Regions from separate parts of the Bacillus sp. MC1252 genome, predicted to be linked through region 2. Evidence: predicted binding sites of a transcription regulator. Region 2 holds the regulator's gene; each other region holds the start of a gene.

Evidence for each region. Region 2 encodes LexA, which represses DNA repair genes until DNA is damaged. Its sites were predicted from a motif close to CGAACATATGTTCG; they were not measured.
Region 1: the regulator LexA is predicted to act here: its motif matches at 1,903-1,916, upstream of ruvA (Holliday junction branch migration protein RuvA).
Region 3: the regulator LexA is predicted to act here: its motif matches at 1,857-1,870, upstream of ACYH0L_RS10650 (DNA polymerase IV).

Annotation. Positions count from the first base shown of each region.
Region 1 is NZ_CM166369.1:2,425,738-2,428,971, reverse strand. Features, by position in the region: gene ACYH0L_RS12515 (hypothetical protein) at 1-37, opposite strand, end outside; gene ACYH0L_RS12510 (hypothetical protein) at 229-411, shown strand; gene ACYH0L_RS12505 (protein kinase family protein) at 447-1,091, opposite strand; gene ACYH0L_RS12500 (intercompartmental signaling factor BofC) at 1,331-1,831, shown strand; gene ruvA (Holliday junction branch migration protein RuvA) at 1,980-2,585, shown strand; gene ruvB (Holliday junction branch migration DNA helicase RuvB) at 2,597-3,234, shown strand, end outside.
Region 2 is NZ_CM166369.1:1,728,752-1,731,985, reverse strand. Features, by position in the region: gene tkt (transketolase) at 1-115, opposite strand, end outside; gene ACYH0L_RS08675 (DUF896 domain-containing protein) at 309-539, opposite strand; gene ACYH0L_RS08670 (YneB family resolvase-like protein) at 609-1,256, opposite strand; gene yneA (cell division suppressor protein YneA) at 1,274-1,585, opposite strand; gene lexA (transcriptional repressor LexA) at 1,745-2,365, shown strand; gene ACYH0L_RS08655 (hypothetical protein) at 2,413-2,862, opposite strand; gene ACYH0L_RS08650 (IseA DL-endopeptidase inhibitor family protein) at 3,157-3,234, shown strand, end outside.
Region 3 is NZ_CM166369.1:2,102,121-2,105,354, reverse strand. Features, by position in the region: gene ACYH0L_RS10660 (MDR family MFS transporter) at 1-19, opposite strand, end outside; gene ACYH0L_RS10655 (YolD-like family protein) at 250-594, opposite strand; gene ACYH0L_RS10650 (DNA polymerase IV) at 610-1,842, opposite strand; gene ACYH0L_RS10645 (YfmQ family protein) at 1,994-2,443, opposite strand; gene ACYH0L_RS10640 (GNAT family N-acetyltransferase) at 2,723-3,202, shown strand; gene ACYH0L_RS10635 (GNAT family N-acetyltransferase) at 3,199-3,234, shown strand, end outside.

The DNA.
Region 1 (3,234 bases), 700 kb from region 2:
CTGGGGATGTTCTTTTCTTTTTCTTTTTCTGTTTCATGAAGACAGCCCCCTTTTTAAACAATATACTTCTTTGCAGATTAGAGAGATAGAGATGTTGTGTGAATTTAAACAAAATTTAAACTTCTTGTGTTTGGAAGGAAAGAAGGAGGGGAAACGAGTTGAGTAGAGAATGAATGAAAAGAGCTGACCTTACCAGTTAGCGAACAAGAAAGAGTGGAAGGTGATCTTATGATGAAAGTATTCAAGGTAACATTTCATATGAACAATGGGGAAGTGCTTGATTTCGAGCTGAAACGTCCAGCTACCTACGATGTGTATAAAAAAATTGAGGAATCCAATCAATGGTTTAAGCTGAATAATGAAATCATTAATCTATTAAATGTAAATAGTATCCATGTAGAAACAGAATAAAACAGAAAAGCCGCTCGGAAGGAGAGCGGCTTTCGTTATGCGGAGAAATCATTTCGGTTGTTAAGCTGGCCGCGGGAGAGCCAGTTCTTTTTATATAAATAGGCAATCACTTCAAGCCACAGACGCGGCGCTTTTTTAGGGAAAAAAGGTTTTTGGTAATAGGCGTAAGCGGCTTTTAAATCATTCCATTGATGACATGTTTTCGTTTGGGTGAAGCGGGCAACGTCGATCACCTTAACGAGGCCTTCCTTTGTTAATATCAGGTTGCGCAGATGGATATCTGAAGGGTTTAACCCTTTCTCACGTGCTTCTTCTAGCGCTTCATCTACTTGTTCAATCATTTGTTTCTTGATCGGAATACCCTTTGTCAGGCATTCATAGAATGTGTAGCCTTTAATATATTCCATTAAAATATACTGATCCCCAGACTCATAAATCTCAGGGTAGTATGACGAACCGGAAAGTTTTTCGTAAATTGCTGCCTCTTTGCGGGCAATGTGTTGATAAGAAGGGAAAAAGACTTTTAGCGCCATTTTCTTGCCAGCTTTTTTATATGAAAATACATAGGCACTTCTTCCTTTGCCGCACAGCTCAAGCTCTGCCGGTTTTAAGGTGAGCTTATTAAAACGTTTTTCTTCATGATACTGAATCGATTCGGCTAATCTTTTGATATCTGACATTGACTTCACCTTCTTTGGTTTCAGTTTATGCGGCTGAAAAACGAATGATGAAAAAACCGTTTCATTCGATAAAGCAATGGATTGTATAAAACATAACATTTACGAATGAAGGATACAACGAAAGACTCTTAAAACGAGTCAGTGTAATCGGTTTGGTTAATGTTTAGAAAAATGGGTCAAACTACATATGTCATGCATCGATCTTATGTTCTAAAGAGGTGTAAATAGTGAAAGTGAAGATGAAACGTTTCGTTACAGGACTTATCATGACAAGTGTTCTTTTTTTCGCTGCGGATATGGAAGGAAAAGAACACTTGCAAAAGCAGTCAAACACCATCACCGTGCAGCTTGAAAAAGTCTATCTAGACGGCGATGTGAGTATTGAAAGACACCGGGCATCATTAGAAGACAAAGACACATTTTGGACGCAGTATAAAGGCTGGACGCTGGTAGAACAACAAGAGGATTTTGCCCTTTTTAGAAAACAAATTGATGATATCTCTCCATTAAGTAAAGCAAATGGATATATCGGATTATCAGAGGACGGTGTCATTTCTACGTTTCATGGAAGGCCAGGCGGCTGGGCGGAGCCTATTCATCTCTTCTTTCAAATTGATACGTCCCGTTTAGAAAGCCATGTGGAGGAGCAGCTTGAGCAAGGCATTCCTTTTCGAACAAAGGATGAATTTGAGCATGTGCTTGAAGTCATGCAACCTTACCGAAATGAAATATCATTTTAAAGCGTGTGACAGCTTGCTGGTGTGAGGGCCGCAAGCTGTTTTTCATGGTTGCACCGTAAAAATGGACTGAGCGAACGTATGTTAACTTTTATTGCGGTTTTCTCTTCGATTTATGTTACAATGAAGAACAGTCAAAGAGGTGAAAACGGTGATAGAATTTGTGAAAGGGACCATTGATTATGTGTGCCCGCAATATGTTGTCATTCAAAACGGCGGAGTGGGATATCAAGTCTATACCCCAAACCCGTTTATCTATCAAGTAAATAAACAAGAAACGATTTATACGTATCATTACATAAAGGAAGACGCATTTTCGTTATATGGATTTCAAACAAGAGAAGAAAAAGCGTTGTTCACAAAACTGTTAAATGTCACAGGGATTGGACCAAAGGTTGCACTTGCGATCCTTGCTTCCGGTGATCCTGGCGCTGTCATTTCAGCGATAGAACGTGAGGATGAAGCATTCCTTATTAAATTCCCTGGCGTTGGCAAAAAAACAGCTCGTCAGATCATTCTAGATCTAAAAGGAAAGCTTGCAGATGTGGTGCCAGAAATGATTGGCAACTTATTTAATCACGAGGATCATATTCAGATCGAAACGCAGCAAACCGCATTAGATGAAGCGCTCGAAGCGTTAAGTGTCCTTGGATACGGTGATCGTGAAATCAAAAAGGTTCTGCCTTTATTAAAAGAAGAGAAAAATCTCACAACCGATCAATATGTGAAAAAAGCTTTACAAAAAATGTTGAAATAGGGTGATGTCTCATGGATGAACGGCTCGTCTCAACTGAAGCAGACAACCATGAATCAGCCATTGAGCAAAGTTTGCGGCCGCAGACACTTAGCCAATATATCGGTCAGCAAAAAGTAAAGGATAATCTCAGCGTGTTTATTGAAGCTGCCCGGATGAGGCAGGAAACGCTGGATCACGTCCTTTTATATGGACCGCCTGGACTAGGGAAAACAACGCTTGCGTCGATCATTGCCAATGAAATGAATGTTCAGCTGCGTACAACGTCTGGACCAGCAATTGAGCGTCCTGGCGATTTGGCGGCTATCCTGACATCTCTTGAACCTGGTGATGTTTTGTTTATTGATGAAATTCATCGCTTGCAGCGCTCAATTGAGGAAGTGCTATATCCGGCGATGGAGGATTTTTGTCTAGATATCGTCATTGGAAAAGGAGATACAGCGCGCTCTGTACGGCTTGATTTACCGCCATTTACACTTGTAGGTGCTACGACCCGTGTTGGGCTTTTAACAGCACCGCTTCGTGATAGGTTTGGGGTACATGCAAGATTGGAATACTATGAGCAAAGAGATTTGGCTCACATTGTGGCAAGAACAGCCGAGCTGTTCGAGATTGGGATCGACGTTCGCTCAGCAGAAGAGATAGCGAGACG
Region 2 (3,234 bases):
ATGCCATTGGTGCAGCACCCATTGGCATTCCAGGGTGACCGGAATTCGCTTTTTCAATTGCGTCTATGGAGAGAGTACGTATTGTTGCAATAGATTTCAATTCAATCGTTTCCATATAAATTTAAATCCCCTTCCGTATCTTGTGTACACCATTATCATAAATCTACTGTCCTTTTTTCACAACTATTTCACGCTGAAAAAGAAGGATTTTGTCACATTTAGTTTATCGATCACCTAAAAACTTATGCAAATAAGAAAAAAGATGAGAATATTCTTCCCATCTTTTCAAAATTCAAGAAATCCTGATCTTAATGAAGGTTCTGATCTCTTTCTCTTTTTAATTTTTCTGGTGTGACATCGTTTCCTTCAGGATCGACGATTTTCACGGTTTTAAGTGTATTTTTCATAGAAGAACGAAAAGCTTTTAAATATTCTTCTCTTAAATGCTTTTGTTCTGTTTTTTCAGCGTCCGACAAACCGGTCTCTTTCGACTTTTTTGAAAGCTCATTTATTCTTGCAAGCTGCTTTTTAGAAATCATGACAAACTCCTTTAAAACATTTTCTCTAAATACTACTAAATATCATTCATTTTTACAACAATTCACACTTTACGTGGTAAGAGCTTTTTCATATTCTTGATACCTTCTATGCACCGTCGCCTTTGAAATGTCAAAGCCTAGTCCCTGAAGTGTTGCTGCGATTTCGGCGAACGTCATGTTGTTTTTTCTTAATCGAACAATTTCTGAAATCGGTACTTCAATTCGCTCACGGCCAGGCGCCTGCTCACGGTGTTTTAAATTGAGTTCAGGCTGATACCCGCGCTCAACAGCCCTCTTCATTCCCCGCTTAATTTTCAGGTTATGAATTTTTCGTTGATACTCTTCCACGATTCCTACAATCTCAATGACCATCTCATCTGCTTCTGAAAGCTCAAGCTCTCCTCTATGAAAAACACTATACACCTTTACTTTCTCTTTAAAAAGACAATGAAGAAGCGCAATTTTTGCTTGTCCTCTTCCAAGGCGCGTCTCATCCTGAATGAGAACAGCATCTATTGACTCTTCTTTCAGCGTAGCAAGCATATCAAAAACACCATTACGATCTAGATCGTATCCACTCGCTTTTTCTTTAATGACTTTGACCACATTCATCTTGTGCAAAGCAGCTAAAGCTAGCAATTCTTCTTCTTGTCTTTTCAGCGAGGTTTCCTGCTCTTCTTTGACAGTACTGACTCTCGCATAAATGATTGCGTTCATCTCTTCAATCGACCTTTCTACTGTACTGTTGCAAGTTGATATACGACTGGATGCTCTTTTTTGACTGGTATCACAAGGATGTCTCCAGGCTGGATTTCAGTTGAAGCAAGATCATTGTGTTCGGTTACCCAGTCAATAAACGCATTTTTGTCGATTGATTTACTGTCGTTTACTTGATCAGCTAACCCCCAAAGAGTATCACCTGATTGAACCTCTATTTTAACATATTGATTTGGATCATTATGGCTAGTGACTGCGATAAGTGAGAGAAATATGCCAACGATGAATGAGAATACCCCAATAAAAATAATAGATTCTTTTAACCTCATAATGTCATCTCCCCTAACAGAATATGCGTTCGCTCTTTCTGTCATTCATTATAAATACGAACAAACGTTTCTGTCAAACGTTTTTTTCGAACCTATGTTTGTACTGTTAGGAAAAACATGCTATAATTTCTTTAAAATTGACGTTTTGAGGTGCAAAAGATGACGAAGCTATCAAAAAGACAACTCGATATCCTGACATTCATCAAAGAAGAAGTAAAAAGCAAGGGCTATCCCCCATCCGTTCGTGAAATTGGAGAAGCTGTCGGTCTAGCATCCAGCTCAACTGTCCATGGACATTTAGCTAGACTAGAAACAAAGGGTTTAATTAGAAGAGACCCGACAAAACCTAGAGCGATCGAAGTACTAGATGAAGAGGAAATGAATATTCCAAAGAGTGCTGTAATGAATGTACCAGTCATCGGAAAAGTAACAGCCGGCTTGCCTATCACGGCTGTTGAGAATGTAGAAGAATACTTCCCTCTTCCAGAGACTTTTGCAGCGCCAGATGAACAAGTATTTATGCTTGAAATTATGGGAGAAAGTATGATTGATGCGGGTATTTTGGACAAGGACTATGTCATTGTCCGTCAGCAAAGCACTGCCAACAATGGAGATATTGTGGTCGCGATGACAGAGGAAGATGAAGCCACAGTGAAACGTTTTTATAAGGAAGATACACACTTTAGATTACAGCCAGAGAACCCATCAATGGAACCGATTATTTTACAGAATGTGAGTATACTAGGTAAAGTGATTGGCGTATTTCGAAATATTCATTAAAACAAGCCGGTATTTCATCAGTTGCTGATGAGAACCGGCTTTTTCTTTTATGAACAAGAATAAGCAAGAATACTCGAACTTGGGAACGAACCAAATGTAAAGTTCGGCCATATAAAGCCTGTTGTACGGCCAAAAGGCTGTGAGGAAAGCACATACATTAAAAATACTTGACCGTTTCTAAGGAACACAATCGTCCATCTTCTATTACATCCCGCTGCAAACTGAACAGTTTGCTGGCCTCCACTTACACTTTGCCCTGAAATAAGTGACTGCATACTTTGAGGCTGAGAGACTGCTTGCTGATACTGTGAGATGATATGCTGCGGCGGAGCTGGCGGGGCTGATTGTCCGCCTGAACCTTGCCCTGGCCCAGTACCTCCCCCTCCGATTGGAAACCCAGGAAATCCTCCAACTTGAGGAACAGGAAGCGATGGCCATCCTTGTACCTGCCTATCATATAAGTACCCATTCCACATACCTTCATACGGATGATACATATTAAACACCACTTTCTTAGACATTCATCACGACAGTATATGTCATAAATGAAAAAGGGTGTTGAACGTCCAAATAGAAATTTTTCCAAAAGACGTTTTGTTCTTCTGTAGAACGGTTAAATAGTAGTGAAGAAGAAAAAATAAAAAAATGAAAACTTTTTGTCTCGCTCAAACGTTATATAGGTAGAAAGAAAAGAAATAAAAAACTTTTAGATTTAACACTTGTAATATCACTGTAATTATTGTAACATTTGTAACATAAGAAGTTTTCATTTAAAAAAGGAGGCAATCGCCTTGAAAAAATTATTTGTTTTATTAACTGCTATTATGCTTATGATCTCATTACAATCAACAACACTAGCCGCTTCCAAA
Region 3 (3,234 bases), 370 kb from region 2:
TACGTAAGTTATTTTTCATGCTGTTTCTCCCCTGAGATTGTAAGATGTTCCAATCATACATGAAAAATTGTGCAAATTAAATACACAATTTGATGGAGGAGACATCCGCCATATGGCAGAGAAGCTTGAACTGGTCACAAATTCGGAGAGCGTGCTTCTTGTTGACGATGCATTTGAGGCCTTGATGGATATTGTTAGAAAAAGGAAGTGGGTGACTTTCCGCTGATTCGCACTGTCATTTGACGACAATCAATCGAGATCAATGGCGACAATTTGCTGCAAGGACAGGTTTAGAACATCTTCATCATTGACGATTTTCATGCGCTGCGTTTCATAATGAATGGCTTTGACCCAGCCCCAAAACTGCTCTTTCACACCTGAGGAGACATACGTGATGCAAATGGCTTGATCCTCGGTAATCGACTGTGTGATCAAAAAATTCATTTCCTCTAGCTGATCGGTGCTCAGCGGGGGAGGCGTATATTCTTTTTTCTTCCGTTTTTGAGCAAGAAGCTGCTCCCGGTGCTCTGGCAGCATCATTCGGCTCGATTCCCACATGATGTTGTATCCAGGTGTTAATTTATTGGGATTCATGGTTGTTTGCCTCCGTTATTTATAATGTCCGCCAATTTTTTCGGCGCGGTGATATGCCTGCCCTGCGCTTGTGAGTGACGAAGCGTGCAGTAATGCAGCAGGACCATACTTCATATGAATCGCATCGAATACTTTGCTGAGTTTGTCTTTCTTAAGATGGTGATCAAATAAAGTCAGCTGATATTGGCTGTCAGACTGCAGCTGTGAGAGAGTAATGCCCACACTGCGGATGGGCTGACCATCCCAGTGCTGCTGGAATAGCTGTATGGCTGCTTCTGCAATATCTGTGCCGTACTGTGTGGGTGAATGAAGCTTGATTTGTCTATGAAATCCTGTCGGATGTGAAAAATCAGCGCCTCTCACGCCGACAGACACCGTTTGCCCAAGATAATGCTTAAAACGTGCACGCCTTGCCACTTCTTCACTCAATTCAATAATGGCGACTTTGATGTCCTCAAAAGACGCATAATCATGGGGAAGGGTCATATGATGCCCAACGGCTTTTTGCTGATCATGTGTGTGAACGGTGACCGGTGAGGGATCGATCCCTAAAGCTGTTCGCTGCAAGAGCTCCCCATTGATTCCCCAGCGTTTTTGTAGCCGGTCTAATGGATAAGTAGCAAGCGTCCCAATGGTACTGATGCCCATTCGTTTTAAATGATGCTCCATTCGTTTGCCGACGCCAAATAATTTCCCAATCGGAAGCGGCCATAAATCAGCAGCAACCCGGTCTGCACGAAGTTCATAGATGCCAGATGTGTTTTGTTTAGCAAAGTGGTCACAGGCCATTTTAGCGAGCACTTTATTAGGACCGATGCCAATACGGGCGTAAATGCCAGTCTGGTTCATGATGGTGGTTTGTATATTTTCAGCGATCTCGCGCGGAGAGCCGAGTAGTGTCAGACTGCCTGTAATATCGAGAAACTGTTCATCAATTGAATACGGTTCGACAAGGTCTGTGTATTGTTCAAGCAGTTCTGTCATCATGACAGAGACATCAAGATAGCGCTGCATACGTGGACGTACGACCACTGCTTCGGGACATTTCTCCCGTGCTTCCCATAATCTTGATGCATTTTGTACGCCTCGTTTCTTGGCGAGAGGGCAGGCTGCAAGTACGACCCCGCTTCGCCGCTCTGGATCTCCTGAGACAATGAGCGGCACATCCTCCAAATGAGGAGCCTCCACTTTTTCTACTGACGCATAAAATGACTGCATATCCACAAGCAGAATCGCTCGTTCATTCATTGTTTTCACCTCTTAGAACATATGTTCTTATTGTAACCGTCAGGAGGCGAAATTCATACTGGTAAATCATTCAAAGAAAAGAGTGTATATCCATACAAAAAAGACGAAGTGGAAGACACTTCGTCTAATCTGATGCAAAATGAGCATGTTTTCATGCATGTGCCATGTTGTGGGATGTTTGGAGCGGTTCAGAGCGCAAACGATAGGCCGTCAGCTTTTTCTTTGGCTTATGTGTAAACTGCCGCACCACATCCACGTGGTCATCATAATGAAACAAATAAAGGGTCACATCCTGCTTGCCAAGCTTTGTTTGCATTGTAAGCGGCGCCGGCCCTTCATTCGGATGAAGAAAACGCTCTTCGTCACCAGGATAAATATAATAGCGTTCAATAAAGATCGCATCATTAAAATGTTGAATGATTTCAGATTTTTGCTGATCATCGAGCGGACGACCTTGAAAAGTCATATTTGTTTGATCACTTGTTACTTTTGCATGCACCGCATAACGACTAAAAAGGCGTTCAACAACACCAGAAGGCAGCGAAGTGACAAGCAACTTTAACAGACTAAATACAACAAGCGAAGTAACAATCCAAACCAATATCATCATCTCCAATAAACATTTGTTACATTTCCTATATGAACCATCTTAACATAACAAAAGAATGAAACTTTCGCACGAAAAGTGAACTTTATGAAATAAGTGTGAAAATTTAAAAGGAGATGGCGGCTGAAAGAAGATGAAAAAAGCTGAAACGAAAAAAGGCGGACACGTGACCTTTACAAATAATTCACCTGACAGGTAGACTATTGAAACAACAGTTTTTTTGTAAAAAAGAAAGATCAAATAAAGCCGAAATTGAAAAGGGGCGAGGTCGTTATGATACGTCAAGTGAAGCCGTCAGATTTTTACGCCGTCACATCCGTCATCCAAAGCTGGTGGGGAGGCAGAGATTTACGCGCAAAATTGCCAAAGCTATTTTTTGAACATTTTCAGCAAACAAGTTTTGTTGTCGTTGAAAAGGGTGAACTGATCGGATTTTTAGTCGGTTTTTTATCGCAATCCCATTCAGATGAAGCGTATATTCACTTTGTTGGGGTACATCCAGACCATCGCAAATTAAAGATCGGCAAAATTCTCTATCAAGCGTTTTATGAAGCGGCTGAAAAGGAAGGAAGAACGACGATTAAGGCCGTCACAGCTCCTGTCAATAAAGTCTCCATTGCGTACCATACAAGGCTCGGATTTCAGATAGAAAAGGGAGATAAAACAGTAGATGGCATTTCGGTTTTTTCAGATTATGATGGTATGCATGAAGACCGTGTGTTATTTGTGAAAAAGTTAGAGGCGATGTCATGATTGTCAATTTAGATCAAACAAAAGGAGAGGTA